Regions from separate parts of the Oerskovia sp. 140933 genome, predicted to be linked through region 2. Evidence: riboswitches for the same ligand, from Rfam matches in the RefSeq annotation. Region 2 holds a riboswitch; the other holds the start of a gene.
What was found. Region 2 has a riboswitch for S-adenosylmethionine ahead of NHG27_RS18175 (aminotransferase class V-fold PLP-dependent enzyme). Riboswitches for the same ligand answer to the same signal wherever they lie in the genome.
Positions count from the first base shown of each region.

Region 1: linked by a shared signal. The riboswitch ahead of NHG27_RS13835 (hypothetical protein) and the one ahead of NHG27_RS18175 (aminotransferase class V-fold PLP-dependent enzyme) in region 2 are both predicted to bind S-adenosylmethionine.

Region 1 covers NZ_JAMXIO010000026.1:52,412-59,945, reverse strand. Annotated here, with positions in the region: gene NHG27_RS13855 (CHAT domain-containing protein) at 1-929, opposite strand, end outside; gene NHG27_RS13850 (AAA family ATPase) at 926-2,263, opposite strand; gene NHG27_RS13845 (aldo/keto reductase) at 2,489-3,340, opposite strand; gene NHG27_RS13840 (cold-shock protein) at 3,914-4,117, shown strand; SAM riboswitch class IV at 4,249-4,361, shown strand; gene NHG27_RS13835 (hypothetical protein) at 4,467-4,838, shown strand; gene NHG27_RS13830 (hypothetical protein) at 4,971-5,675, shown strand; gene NHG27_RS13825 (transglutaminase-like domain-containing protein) at 5,811-6,800, shown strand; gene NHG27_RS13820 (TM0106 family RecB-like putative nuclease) at 6,853-7,534, opposite strand, start outside.
Region 2 covers NZ_JAMXIO010000052.1:9,854-17,387, forward strand. Annotated here, with positions in the region: gene NHG27_RS18150 (MBL fold metallo-hydrolase) at 33-884, opposite strand; gene NHG27_RS18155 (LLM class flavin-dependent oxidoreductase) at 889-1,938, opposite strand; gene NHG27_RS18160 (O-succinylhomoserine sulfhydrylase) at 1,988-3,244, opposite strand; gene NHG27_RS18165 (rhodanese-like domain-containing protein) at 3,268-3,732, opposite strand; SAM riboswitch class I at 3,739-3,831, opposite strand; gene NHG27_RS18170 (phosphotransferase) at 3,905-4,711, shown strand; SAM riboswitch class IV at 4,811-4,925, shown strand; gene NHG27_RS18175 (aminotransferase class V-fold PLP-dependent enzyme) at 4,967-6,367, shown strand; gene NHG27_RS18180 (GNAT family N-acetyltransferase) at 6,492-7,262, shown strand; gene NHG27_RS18185 (CsbD family protein) at 7,331-7,507, opposite strand.

The DNA of each region.
Region 1 (7,534 bases), on a different contig from region 2:
CCCACGAGACCGGCCACCGTGAGCGCGAAGGCCGCACGGGTCGGCCGTCCTCCCGCGCGGAACGATCGCTCCAGGTAGGGCCGGGAGGTTCTCCTCAGGCCGCGCTGCGCGCGCACCGAGCCCACGACGAGCAGGACCATGAGCACGACGGCGCACGACGGCGCGAACCCGATGCCGCGGTCGCTCATGACCGCGCCGACGAGGACCAGGGCGAGCGTGCCGACCCGGACCGCGACCCGCCCGAACCCCTCCATCTGCTGCCAGACCTGGTGGTGGAGCAGGAGCCCGGCCTCGGCGTGCATCGGGTTGTCCGCGAGGACGCCGTCGAGGGAAGCGGTCCCGTCGGGCGTGAGCCGCGCCAGGGCCACGAGCAGGTCGGCGTCCTCCGGCGCGAGCTCCAGTCCCCGCAGGACCAGGCCACGCGCCTCGTCCTGGCTGCCGAGCCGGTTCCGGATCATGGCGGCGTCGTACAGGACCCGGGGGTCCTCGGGCGAGAGCTCGAGCGACCGACCCGACGCCGCCCGCGCCCGCGCCTTGTCCGCTGCTCGCGGGCGACCCGCGAGCAGCACGTACGCGTGCTGGCCGTGCGCGGCCGCGTCGTCCGGGTCCAGCGCGAGGCATCGCTCGACCGCGGACCGGGCGCCTCGTGCGTCGCCCAGGTCGAGCAGCGCGACCGAGGCCAGCAGGTGGGCGACCGCGAGGTCGGGAGCGACGGCCACCACGGCCTGCGCGTACCTCAGGGCCTCGTCGGTGCGGCGCAGCCCCAGGCAGAGCGACGCGGCCGACAGGAGCAGGCGGGCGTCGTCGGGCTCCTCGCGGAGCGTCGCCACGACCAGTGCGAGCGCGTCCTCGCCCCGCCCGACCTCGTCGAGCAGCTCGACGCGTCCGAGGACGGTCCGGACGAGCTCCGACGCGTCCGCGAGCGTCACAGCATCCGCCGGGCCCGCAGGTAGGCCGCGAGCTCGTCGTATCTCCCGTCGGCGTTCGCGAACGTCACGACGTTGCGCGCGGACTGCAGCCACGCGGTCGTCGAGGGTCGCACCTCGCGGAGGGTCGCCAGGACGTCGGCCATGGAGATCGGCCGCACCTGGCCGCTCTCGATCGAGGCCATCATGGCCTTCTCCGCCGCCGACGAGCACAGGTGCTCGAGGTCGGCGCCGGAGAACCCGTCGGTCCGCGCGACGATCACGTCCAGGTCGATCCCCGCGACGGGCCGCCCCTTGAGGTGGTGCCGCAGGATCGCGTACCGGGCGGGCTCGTCGGGCGGCAGGACCAGGACCACTCGGTCGAAGCGCCCGGGCCGCAGGAGCGCGGTGTCGACGTCCCAGGGATGGTTCGTCGCCCCCAGGACGAACAGGCCGTCGTTGTCCGACCCGATCCCGTCCATCTCCTGGAGCAGCTGGTTGACGACGGTCCGCATGCCCGAGGAGCTCGAGTACCCGGCCCGCTTGCCACCGATCGCGTCGACCTCGTCGAGGAAGAGGACGGCGGGCGCGAGGCGGCGCGCGCGCTGGAACAGGTCGTGCAGGTTGTGCTCGCTCTCGCCGATGTACTTGTCGAGGATGTCCGCGAGCGTGACGGTGAGGAACCGGGCGCCGAGCTCCCCGGCCACCGCGCGGGCCATGAACGTCTTGCCCGTCCCGGGCGGTCCGTACAGGAGGAGCCCACCGCGCATCGACTTGCCGAACGCGCGCGCGATCTCCTGGTTGCGCATCGGTTCGAGGAAGGCCTCGTGGATGCGCTTCTTGACCTGGTCGAGGCCCCCGACGTCGGCGAGCGTGACGGTCTCGCGCGACACGTCGAGCAGCCCGTTGGCGTCCGAGGGGTCGTCGTCGACGCCCGTCCGGAGGAACGGGGCGGGGAGCGCGACCCCGACCTCCTGCTCCATCCGGTCCCAGTCGACCGACGGGGCCGGGGCGCTCCCGACCTCGGCCGCGGCGGGCACAGAAGGCGGCGCGGGGTGGTCCGCCCCGGGCGCGGCCGGCGGCGCCACCGGCCCGGGAACGCCCGACGGCGCCGCTCCCGCCTCCTCGGAACGCGTCGGCACGCCGTCGCTCCCGTCCGCGAGCGAGGTCGCGGCGCGCGTCACGAGGTCGAGCGCGTCCGTGCTCGTCGGGTCGAGCCGCAGGGCCGCGCTCGCCTGCTCGAGCGCCTGCGCGGGCTGCTCGGCCTGGAGGAGGAGCCGCGCGAACTGCACGCGCAGGACCGCGTTCTCGGGGGCGGCGCTCACGGCCACGGTCATCGCGTCCAGGATGTGGCGCATCGTTGGGCTCCTTGGGTCGGCACGCCCCCGGCGCAGCGCCGGGGCGGGGCACAGTCTGCCGTGCCGGCCCGCGGGGGGTCGAGGTGGCCCCCCTGTGGCCCGTCGTGGGGACGCGCGCCGGTCCGTCGGACCGCGGGCGGACGGCCTTCCCGCGGTCGGGAGAGGCCGCCGTCTCAGGAGGGGCCGCCGTCTCAGGAGGGGTACGGCCTCAGGAGGGGTACGGCCTCAGGAGGGGTACTGCGAGAACGCGGCCGTCGCGGGGTCGGAGCCGAGCCGGACGTCGGAGTCGAGGCCGTCGATCGCCGCGACCTCGCCGGCGGTCAGCTCGAAGCCGAACAGGTCGATGTTCGTCGCGATGCGCCTGGGGTCGACCGACTTGGGGATCACGATCCGGTCGTGCTGCAGGTGCCAGCGCAGGACGACCTGGGCGGGCGTGACGCCGTGCGTCTCGGCGATCGAGGTGACCGCGGGGGCGTCGAGGTCGGTGCCGCGCCCGAGGGGTGAGTACGCCTCGACCGCGATGCCCGCGGCCCGGGTCGCGTCCTGCGTCGCGCGCTGCTGGTAGGTCGGGTGGACCTCGATCTGGTTCACGGCGGGCACGACGTCGGTCTCTGCCAGGAGCCGCGCGAGGTGGTCGGGCAGGAAGTTGGAGACGCCGATCGCGCGGGCGGCGCCGTCGGCGTACAGCTTCTCGAAGGCTCGCCAGGTCTCGACGTAGAGGCCCCTGCTGGGGACGGGCCAGTGGACGAGGTAGAGGTCGACGACCTCGACGTCGAGCGCCTCGCGCGAGTCCTCGAACGCCTGCAGCGCGGACTCGAAGCCCTGGTCGCCGTTGCGGAGCTTGGTCGTCACGAAGATCTCGCGGCGGTGCAGCCCGGTCGCGCGCAGCGCGGCCCCGACACCGGCCTCGTTGTAGTAGCCGGCTGCGGTGTCGATGTGCCGGTACCCGGCCTCGAGGGCCAGCTCGACGGTGCGCTGCGTGGCGTCCTCGGGGACCTTGAAGACACCGAGCCCGACCTGCGGGACGGCGACACCGTTGTTCAGGAGGACGTCGGGGACCTGCGTGGGAGACACCATCCTCCAGTTCTACCGGGCGCCCGCGGGGGCTTCCACCCGACGCGGCAGGGCTCGCCGGGGCACGACCGGCCGTGCCCGGACCGGTGGTCGCCGTGCCCGCGGGGCGCCGGATGCGCGATGCTGTGACCAGTGTCCTCTCCTGGCGCAACGGGTCGTCGACCCTGCGTGCCGTGAGCCGGCGCCTCGCAGAACCGTCCCCGACGGCGGGTCGGGCCTCTCGCAGGCGTCGGACCTGGGGTGATCCCCCGGTTCGACGGCGTGCTCACCTCGGTGGCGGACGCTCGGCGGGGCGTCGCGGACGCCACGCGGGGTCCGGGTCCGGTGCTCGTGCCGGTGCCCGTTTTGCAGGCCCCTGACCCTGTTGGGCGACACGCGTGCTTGACTCGTTACCTCCCAGGGCTAGCACAGTCGCACTTCCCCCTGTACCGTAGCCGGTGAGATTGCAGTGCCTCGCTTGTCCTTGCGCAACGGCCCCATGCCACCGCGAACCTTGTTACCCAAGAGTTGACGACGAACACCGTGATGTTCGGCTCCAGATCATGGAGCTGTTTGAAACTCTAGAAGGAGATCCCCATGGCATTGGGAACCGTGAAGTGGTTCAACGGCGAAAAGGGCTACGGCTTCATCGCACCTGAGGACGGCAGCGCCGACGTGTTCGCGCACTACTCCGCCATCCAGACGCAGGGCTTCCGCTCGCTCGAGGAGAACCAGCGCGTCGAGTTCGACGTGACGCAGGGCCCCAAGGGCCCGCAGGCGGAGAACATCCGCCCGCTCTGATCTCACTCGCCTCCGGGCGAACCTGATCATTGATCGAGTGCCCCCGACCGGTTCGCCGGTCGGGGGCACTCGTGCGTCCAGGACCAGGAGCCCCCGTGCTCGGTCCGTGACGCCGTGGTAGAACTGAGAACGGTCCAGAGGACCAGCGAACCGCCCTCCGGCGTGCTGGTCCGGCAACCGCGTGATCGCGCACGGTGCTCCCGGAGGAAGACCCGCCCCCGCGTCCGTGGGGGAAGAGCGAGGCCCGACGCCGCAGCGCACCTCCTCGTGCCCCTCACCCGGGGCTGTCCCGGGCGAGGTCTCCGCACGCGGGGGAGCTCCGCCGTCGGGCACGGAGAGAAGGAGCACCATGGCCGAGCGCGTCGTGGACCGTGAGGCAGCCTCCGCTGCCGCCTGCCCCCCGTCCGTCGTGTGCCGCCAGTTCGGCCCCGGGCACCTCCTGCACGCCCTCCACGGCCGCATGCTCCGCAACCGGCCCTGGGGCTGGCGCGACGGGGTCGTGCTCGCGGTGCGGTCGGTCGACGCCGGTGCCGAGGTCGTCGTGGAGTACACGACCGGCGAGGGGGCGTGCCGGGTGTGGCACCACACCGCGCTCGACCTCGCTGCCGGGCAGGGCGTGCGCGTGCACGAGCAGTACCACGCGCTCGAGGTCGGCTTCAGCACGCTCAACGTCCGGCTGCTCGGCGGGGTGGGCCACGTGCCGGAACCCGCCCCGCGCTGAGCGCGTGGTCCCGCCCTGGCTCGCCGGGCGGGTCGCGGCCGGATCGCGCCCTCGACGGAACGCACGGGCCAGGCACCGCGTTGAACCCGTGTGGGCACCCGCCCGCGCCCGGTTCGACCAAAGGACACGCTCATGGGATTCCTCGACCGCCTCCTCGGCCGCGCCCCGCAGGACGACGGGATGCCGCGCCGCCACGCGACCTACGACGGCCACGAGTCCCCCGCGTACGGCACACCACCCCTCGCACCCACCGGGCCTGCGCGCAGCGAGGACGACGTCGCGATCGACCGCTACCGGTACCTGCTGCGCACCGCTCCCCCGGAGGCCGTCGAGCAGGCGCACGCCGAGGCGTTCGAGAGGCTGACCCCCGAGCAGCGCCGGCGCGTCCTGACCGACCTCGGCCAGCAGGTGCCGCCCGCGGAGCGTGCGACCTCCGACGACCCGCAGTCGCTCGCCCGCATGGCGACCCGCGCCGAGATGCGCAACCCCGGGACCCTCGAGCGGTCGTTCGGGGGTCGGCAGGGCGCGCCGGGCATGGGCTCGATGATCGGCTCGAGCATGCTCGGCACCATCGCGGGCGTCGTGATCGGCTCGGCGGTCGCGAACATGATGTTCGGGCCGATGTTCGGCGACCCGACGGCGGACTTCGCGGGCGACGGCGGCACCTCTGGCGCCGGCGACCCGGGCGCGACCGAGGGTGACCCCGGGGCGACCGAGGCCGGGGCCGAGACGGCGGGCGGCGAGCCCGGCTTCACCGAGGCCGGAGGCGCGGGCGACCTGGGTGGGGGCTTCGGGGACTTCGGCGGCGGCGACCTCGGCGGCTTCGGAGACTTCTGAGGCCCTGGCTCGCCCGGTCCTTGCCGGGGGGGGTGGCCGACGGTCCACCGGACCGACGCGTTGCCCTGCCGCGCGCCACGGTCGACACTGGTGCCCTGCCGCGCGCCGCTCGTGACCGCGACCTCGGAGGATCCGATGAACGACCCGTCCAGCCGCCTCGCGCCGAGCGGCACCACCGCCGTCCCTCGGTCGGTCGCCCGCTGGGCGGCCCACACGCCGTACTCCTCACCCGGGGAGCATGCCCGGCTCCTGCGGGCGGTGCCCACCGACCCGGACGCCCTGGGGCAGGTGGCACGCAACGTGATCGCGCACTATCGCGCGGAGGCCGCCATGATGCCGGCCGAGCGTGCCACGGACGTCGACAGCCGGTGGCTCGCGACGATCCTCGACCTCGACCACTCCCGGCACGGGACCGCGCTCACCGAGCCTCGTGCGGTCTGCGACCGGGTGGGAGGCTGCTGCCGGGACCACGCGCTGCTCGCGGTCGGGGTGCTGCGCGAGCACGGCATCCCGGCCAGGACCCGTGTGGGGTTCGCGGCGTACTTCACGCCCGGCTTCCACCACGACCACGTCGTCGTCGAGCACTGGGCAGACGGCCGCTGGGTGCGCTGGGACCCCGAGCTCACCGCTGGTGACCCGGCCTTCTCGTTCGACCCGCTCGACCTCCCGCTCGAGAAGGGGGTGACCGGCGAGGACCTGACACTGCCCTTCGTGCCCGCGGCCACCGCGTGGCTCGCGCTCCGTGCGGGGCTGGCGGACGCGGACCTGTTCGGGCTCGACCCCGGGCTGCCGGTCCGCGGCGACTGGTTCGTCCACGACTACGTCCTGTTCGAGCTGGCCCACCGTCAGGGGGACGAGCTGCTGCTGTGGGACACGTGGGGGGCGATGAGCACGGACGACACGCTCGAAGGCGCCGACCTCACGCTGGTCGACGAGATCGCGACCCTGCTCGCCCGTGCCGACCAGGGCGACCGGGAGGCGGAGGACGAGCTCACCGCGCGCTATGCCGCCGACGACCGCCTGCATCCGGGGCCTCGGGTGCGCACCCTCTCCCTCACGGGACCCAGCAGGTGGACCGACCTCACCAGCCGCCCCCTCGAGACCGATCGCCTGAGTGCGGAGTAGTTGTCGCCAGACGGCCCATGCGACGACAGCTGCTCCGCACTCAGCGGTGCGATCAGCGGAGCGGCGAACGAGTCCCCGCGCCGCACAGCCCGATGAACGCGCCCAGCTCGGCGAGCTCCTCGGGGTGGTTCGGCAGGTAGTCGGTGAGCCGGGGCGAGCGGACCACGACGGCACACCACTGACCGCGCGAGACCGCGACGTTGACCCGGTTGCGCGAGAGCAGGAACTCCATGCCGCGCGGCACGTCCTCGCGCGCCGAGGCCGTCATGGAGACGATCGCGACGGGCGCCTCCTTGCCCTGGAACTTGTCGACCGTGCCCACGCGCACGTCGCCGAGCCCCGCGGCCTGGAGCGCGTGCCGCACGGTCCACACCTGCGCGTTGTAGGGGGCCACGACCACGAAGTCCTCCGGGCCGAGCGGCCGGGACCCCCCGGCCGCCGGTCCGTGCGGGTACCACGCCGTCCCGAGCAGCGCCTTGACCTGGCGCACGATCTCCTGCGCCTCCTCGACCGAGGAGACCGCGTTGCCCGCGTGCTCGACCTCGACGACGTGCACGCCGGGCTCGACCCCCACGAGCAGCCGCTCCCCGGCCGCGGCCTCCGCGTGCAGCAGGCCCTCGTACGCGAGGTCCGACACGGCGTCGCACAGCGCAGGATGCATGCGCCACGAACGGGCCAGGAAGTACCCGAACTCGGGCGGCAGCACGTCGTGCCCGCCGCCCGCGCGGGTCAGC
Region 2 (7,534 bases):
ACCACCGGGCGTGCGGCCCGGCGCGTCGGCCGCTAGGCGTCCTGGGCGAGGTACCGGAGCTGTGCGCGGACGCTCTGCCGGGCAGCGGGGAGCACGCCACGGTCGACGTCGGCGTAGACCGCAGCCGTGACCTCGTCCACGAGGCCCTCGGTCACGGGCGACCGCGCCCGGTCCCCGAGCACCGCGCGCACCTGCGCGAGCCGGGCCAGGCGGTGCTCGCGGTACGCCCGCGCGACGGCCGCGACGTGGTCCAGGTGCGGACCGTGCGCAGGCAGGACCGTCGCGGCGCCGAGCGCCCCGAGCAGGTCGAGGCTCGTGAGGTAGTCGCGCAACGAGCCGTCGGGCTCGGAGACGACCGTGGTGCCCCGGCCCAGGATCGTGTCTCCCGTGAGCACGCTGCCGTGCGGTCCGTCGTCGGGGAGGTGGAAGCTCGTCGAGTCGTTCGTGTGCCCGGGGGTCGCGAGGACCTCGATCCGCAGCCCGGCCGCGTGGATCTTCTCGCCACCGCGGAGCGGCGCGGCCTCGCGGGAGCCTGCCGGGTGGCAGTGCGCGGGGTCCGCGGCGCGGACCGGCGCGCCCGTGAGGCCGGCGAAGCGTGCCGCCCCCGCGGTGTGGTCCGCGTGGCGGTGCGTGATCAGGACGAGCTCGACGCGCGGACCGGTGGCCAGGGCCGTGAGGTGGGCGACGTCGTCGGGCCCGGGGTCGACGACGACGCGCGTGCCCGCCCCCGGCGCGGCCAGGACGTAGGACCTGGTCCCGTCGAGCGTCATGGGGCCGGGATTCGGGGCGAGCAGCACCGAGGCCTGGCCGGTGACTCGCACGGGTGCGCCCGACGGCGCCGCGTCGGCGGGCGGTCGGGTGCGGTCGTCGTCGGGCCGGGTCACGGGGTCAGTCGCCGAGCGCGGCCGCGAGGAGCTCGATCGTCTGCGTGCGACCGGGTGTCGCGTCGAGCGACTCGTCGGCACGCGACCCCGCGACGGGCACCACCATGACCTCGTCGACGCCGTGCCGGGTCGCGAGCTCGCGCACCCGACGGGCCGCGGCCCGGGGCTCGTCGACGATCCACCGGTCGAGCATCTCGTCGGCCATCTGGGAGGCGAGCCCGTCGAGCGGCGTGGACGCGGCGTCCTCGACCGTCTCCTGGGCGCCGAGCGGCTTGCCCGAGCGCAGGCGGGCCATCATGCGCGCCTGCGGCAGGGCGCGGGCGCGGGCCTCGTCGAGAGTCGGGGCGACCGACACGTTGACCGTCAGGAACGTCTCGGGGGTCGGGTGCTCGGGGGACGGCCGGTAGCCGTCGCGGTACAGCGCGAGGATCTCGTCCATGCCGGCGCCCGAGAAGTGGTTGGCGAACACGTAGGGCAGCCCGAGCTCGGCGGCCAGGCGTGCCGAGTAGTCGCTCGACCCGAGCAGCCAGACGGGCGGCACGGACTCGGCAGCCGGGGTCGCGTGCACGTCGTAGACCTGGCCGCTCGTGAGACGGACGGTGGCGCCCTCCGCGCTCATGAGCGAGCGGATGTCCTGGACGTGCTGGGGGAAGCGGTCGACGTCGGACGTGGGGCCGCTGCAGCGCAGCAGGGCCGTGACGACGGGGTCGCTGCCGGGCGCCCGGCCGATCCCCAGGTCGATGCGGCCCGGGGCCATGGCCTCCAGGACGGCGAACTGCTCGGCCACGACGAGGGGGGCGTGGTTGGGGAGCATGACGCCGCCCGACCCGACGCGGATGCGCTCGGTCACCGAGGCGGCCGCGGAGATCATGACGGGCGGTGCCGACGCGGCGACCGCAGGCATGTTGTGGTGCTCGGCGAACCAGTAGCGCGTGAAGCCGAGCCGGTCGGCGAGGCGCACGAGGTCCAGGGAGGCGGCGATGGCCTGGGCGGAGGACTGTCCCGAACGGACGGGGACGAGGTCGAGGACGGAGAGGCGCGGCGAGGTAGTCATCGCCAGGTGCAACCCCGGGATACGCCCGGGGTATTCCGGCTCGTGGTGGTCAGCGGTGCAGCGCCTGCTCGACGTCCTCGATCAGGTCGAGCGGGTCCTCGAGGCCGATCGACAGGCGCACGGTCGTCTCCGCGATCCCGACGGCGGCACGACCCTCCGGCCCCAGCTTGCGGTGCGTCGTGGTCGCAGGGTGCGTGATGAGGGACTTGGCGTCACCCAGGTTGTTGGAGATGTCCACGATCCGCAGCGCGTCGAGGAACTGGAACGTGCGCTTCTTGAGGAGCTCGGGGTCCGTGCCCGGGTCGTCGGCGCCGGGCACGTCGAGGTTGAACGTGACGACCGTCCCGCCGCCGCTCTGCTGGGCCTTGGCGAGCTCGACCTGCGGGTGCGAGGCGAGGAACGGGTAGCGCACGGCCGTGATGCCGGGCAGCTCCTCGAGCGCGGTCGCGACCTGGAGGGCCGCGGCGTTCTGGGCCTTGACGCGCACCGACAGGGTCTCGAGCCCCTTGACCAGGACCCACGCGTTGAACGCGCTGAGCGAGGGACCGGTGTTGCGGATGAACGTCTGGACCGGGCCCTTGACGTACTCCTCGGAGCCCAGGATGGCGCCGCCGAGCACGCGTCCCTGGCCGTCGATGTGCTTGGTCGCCGAGTACACGACGACGTCCGCGCCGAGCTCGAGCGGCTTCTGGAGGACGGGCGTCGCGAACACGTTGTCGAGCACGACGACCGCGCCCGCCGCGTGCGCGAGGTCGCTCACGCGGCGCACGTCGATCACGTCCTGCATGGGGTTGGACGGGGTCTCGAAGAAGACGACGTCCGCAGGGGTCGACAGCGCCTCCTCCCACTGCGACAGCACGTGGCCGTCGACGTAGTCGGTGCGCACGCCCCACTTGGCGAAGATCTCGTCGAAGATCACGAGCGAGGATCCGAACAGTGCGCGGGCCGCCACGATGCGCGACCCGGAACCGACGAGCGCCGCGAGCGAGGTGAAGACTGCGGACATGCCCGAGGCCGTGGCGTAGCAGGCCTCCGCCCCCTCGATGAGGCGCAGTCGCTCCTCGAACGTGTGCACGGTCGGGTTGCCGTAGCGCGAGTAGATGAAGCGGTCGACCTCGCCCGTGAACGCGGCCTCGGCCTCGGCCGCGCTCCCGTAGACGTAGCCCTGCGTGAGGAAGAGGGCCTCGCTCGTCTCCTCGAACTCGGAGCGGGCGTGGCCACCGCGCACCGCGAGGGTGTCGGGTCGCGCCGAGCGGGGGAGCGGACCGCGGCCCGAGCCTCCGGGGATCCCGGCGGGGATGCGCAGGACGCCGTCGCCCGTCGCGGCGCTCACGACTGCGTCCAGGGGAGACCGGCGGCACGCCAGCCGTCGGCGCCGCGGTGCCCGGCGGTGTCGAGCGCTCCCTCGAATCCCTCGAGGACGTTGTACGCGGGGCCCAGGCCTGCGGCCGTCGCAGCCTTGGCCGCGCCGATCGACCGCGCTCCGGAGCGGCAGAGGAGGACGACCGGTCGCTCGGGCGTCACGCCTGCCGCGCGGAGGTCCGCGACGAACGACGCGTTGGGGCGGCCCGCGACGTCGACCCACTGGGTCAGGACCGGCTCCCGGCCCGTCGAGGACAGGTCGGGGACTCCGACGAACCGCCACTCGGCGTCGGTGCGGACATCGACGAGGACGGCGCTCGGGTCGTTCTGGAGCAGGGTCCACGCCTGCTCGGGCGTGAGGTCGCCCGCGTAGCCGTCGGCGGGTCGGGCGGGAGGGACCGGTGCAGCGGTCGCGCGGTCGGGGGAACTCATGGTGATCCTCCATCGGTCGTGGCGGTAGCACCCTCGCCCGTCACCGGGGGGTTGCTGCGGCGTCATCGTGCCAAGTCACTCAGCCGCTCTGGATGGTTGCGTCGGATCGTACGTCACCGTGACCACGGAATGGAATGGACGTCTCGCAGGGTGGTCGGGGTAGGTTCTGCGCATGAACCGCTTCCCCGAGCCGGACCAGGACGCAACCGACCAGGCCGAGGATGTCCTGGCCGGCGGGAACTCGACCGTGGTCGTGCGACGCGGCGACACCGTGCGACGCACCGCCGGGCCCTGGACGCCGACCGTCCAGGCGTTCCTGCGCCACCTGCGCGCGCACGGCATCGCCGAGGTGCCCGAGCCGCTGGGGACCGACGGCCAGGGGCGCGAGGTGCTGTCCTACCTCCCGGGCGAGGTCGCGAACTACCCCCTTCCCCTGTGGGTCTGGGACGAGTCCGTGCTCCGGGGCGCGGGGGAGCTCCTGCGGCGCGTGCACGACGCGAGCGTCGGTTTCCTCGCCGCGGGCGACGCGCCCGCGCCACCCCTCTGGCAGAGCGCACCGCACGAGCCCGCTGAGGTCGTGTGCCGCAACGACGTCGCGCCGTACAACCTGACCTTCCGCGACGGCGCCGTGGTCGGCCTCATCGACTTCGACACCGCGAGCCCGGGCCCCCGGGTCCGGGACCTGGCGTACCTGGGCTACCGGCTCGCGCCCTTCGTGACGGACGCCGAGGGCGGGGAGGGGAGCGGCGTCGTCGGGCGCCTGGATCCTCTTGCGCGGCTCGATGTGCTGGTCGAGGCCTACGGGGTGCCGTACTCGCGCCGCGACGTCCTGGCCGCGATGGCCTCGAAGCTCGACGAGCTCGCGGCGTACACGGACGGGCGCGCTGCGGACACGGGCCGGAACGACTTCCTGGACCATGCGGCCATGTACCGGGCCGACGCGCGCCGGGTCGAGGCGCTGGGCGTCGCGTCCCGGTAGTGACCGTCCTGCCCGCCTGACAGACCGTGCTGACCACCATCCGAGACGCCCTGCCCACCAGTTGACACGCTCTGTGGGCCTCGCCCATCCTGGACACCAGGTCATGAGTGCCAGCGCAAAACCCCGGTTTGCTGGCCGGCAACCCTCCTCCGCGGTGGGGTGCCCCGGGTGACGACCAGGTCCCTCTCTATCAGGAGGGGGGCAAGCGCGGAGGGGCCGGCACGGCGAACTCCGACGACCACCGGAGGACGTGCCATGAGCGCACACGCAGTCATCGAAGCCCCCACCTCGTGTGCCGTGCTGCCCGTCGTGGGCAGCGACACCCTGGTCCCGCTCGTCGACGGGCGCAGCGTCCCGTACGCGAACCTCGACGTCGCGGCGTCGGCCCCTGCGCTGCAGGTCGTGGCCGACCGCGTCAACGAGGTCCTGCCGCTCTACGCGAGCGTGCACCGCGGCGCGGGCTACCTGTCGCAGGTGTCGACGGCCCTCTACGAGTCGGCACGTCGGACCGTCGGGGACTTCGTGGGCGCGCGAGAGGACGACGTCACGGTCGTCACGCGCAACACCACGGACTCGCTCAACCTCCTCGCGGGCTGCGTCCCGGCCCAGGCCGACGGGACGCCGGGCCGCGTGCTCGTCCTCGACGTCGAGCACCACGCCAACCTCCTGCCGTGGCAGCGCACGGGCGGGGCCACGGTCCTGGTCGGCGGCGCGACCGTCGCCGAGACCCTGTCCGGCCTGCGCGCCGAGCTCTCGCGCTTCCCGTACGCGCTCGTCGCGATCACGGGCGCATCCAACGTCACGGGCGAGTCGCTGCCCCTCGCGGACGTCGTCGCCGCGGCGCACGACGCCGGCGCTCGCGTCGTGCTCGACGGTGCCCAGCTCGTCCCGCACCGCGGCGTGTCCCTCGCGGCGAGCGACGTGGACTACGTCGCGTTCTCCGGGCACAAGACCTACGCGCCGTTCGGCGCGGGCGCGCTCGTGGGTCGTCGCGACTGGCTCGACGCCGGCACCCCGTACCTCGCCGGAGGCGGCGCGGTGCGGAACGTGACGCTCGACGGCACCACCTGGCAGGCCGCCCCGGCACGCCACGAGGCCGGGTCTCCCAACGTGATCGGCGCGGTCGCGCTCGCCGCGGCGTGCGACGCGCTCGCGGCGCTCGAGCCCGGCGTGCTGGTCGCGCACGAGACCGAGCTCCGGGCCCGCCTCGTCGAGGGGCTCGAGGAGATCGACGGCGTGCGCGTCGTGCGCGCCTGGGCGGACGCCGTGGACCCCGTGGGCGTCGTGACCTTCTCGGTCGACGGTGCGGACGCGGGCCTCGTCGCGGCCTACCTGTCGGCCGAGCACGGCATCGGTGTGCGCGACGGCCGGTTCTGCGCGCACCCGCTCCTGGCCCGCCTGGGTCTCCCGGCGGGGGCCGTCCGCGCGTCGATCGGCGTGGGGACCACGGGGGAGGAGATCGAGCGTCTCCTCTCGGCGCTGCGCGCCTGGGCGAGCGAGGGGTCGAAGGCCCGGTACGAGGTCGTGGACGGCTGCTGGGTCGTGAGCGACGACCCGCGTCCGCTGCTCCAGGTCGCGGGGCTCTCCGGGCTCATCGCGACGGCTGCGGCAGGCGACATCACGGCGGCCGTGGGCTGCGGTCCCGCCCCCGCCTGACACCCCCTCTGACCTGCGGGGACGCTGCGAGCGTCGCGGTGTTCACCGGGTCGTCACCCCACCGTCCACGAAGGACCGCTCCGTGGTCTTGGCGGCGACGCCTGCGTGTGTTCTGATATGCGCTGTGCAGCACGATGTCCACCTTGAAGGCCACGGGTTCCGCCTCGAACCCTTGGCCGTCGCGCACGCCGGTGCGCTGGCCCAGATCGTCGATCCGTCGATGTGGGCAGGCATGAGTACGACCCTCCCCGAGGGGGAGGTCGGGATGGTGAACTTCATCGAGGACACCCGGGCCACGCGCGCCCTGACGGCGTTCGCCGTCGTCGACGCGGGCTCGGGCGTCGTGGTGGGGAGCACCGCTTTCCGTGACCTGTCGCTCGACGACAGGCGCGTGGAGATCGGGCGGACCTTCTACGCCCGCTCCACGTGGGGGAGCCTCGTCAACCCGGTCTCGAAGTGGCTGCTGCTCCGACATGCGTTCGAGTCGTGGGACGTGCACCGCGTGGGCTTCCGGGTGGACGCGCGCAACGAGCGCTCGCTGTCCGCGATGCGCCGGCTCGGCGCGTACGAGGAGGGCGTCATGCGGGGTCACCGCACGGCCCCCGACGGCTCCCGCGCCGACTCGGTGTGCTTCTCGATCCTGGCGCACGAGTGGGCGGGGGTGGAGCTCGGGCTGCTCGCGCGGATCTCGAGCCCGCGCATCGTGCCCGTGCTCGGCCCGGCCGAGGCGCCCGAGGCCGCGCTGCCCGTGGGCCCTCCGGTCCTCACGGTGGTGCCGCCCGTCGGTCAGCCGGCCGGAGAGCCGCCGCTGGGCGGCCCCGGTCTCGTCGAGGCGGGCCGTGCGCCGGACACCCTCGGTGCCGTCGCCGACCTCGCGCCCGTCATCGCCCTCTGAACCTTCCTGTCCACAGCACCGCCCCGGGACCCTGTCAGGGTCCCGGGGCGGCCGTCGTCCAGGTGGTGTCAGTCCTTCTTGAAGGCATCCTTGACGTCGTCGCCGGCCTGCTTCACGTTGGCCTTGGCCTGGTCGGCGTGGCCCTCGGCCTCGAGGCGCTCGTTGCCGGTCGCCTTGCCGGTGCCTTCCTTGATCTTGCCCTTGGCCTCTTCGGCGCCGTGCTTGATCTTGTCTCCCAGTCCCATGGGGTTCCTCCCTCGGTGATGGTGGTT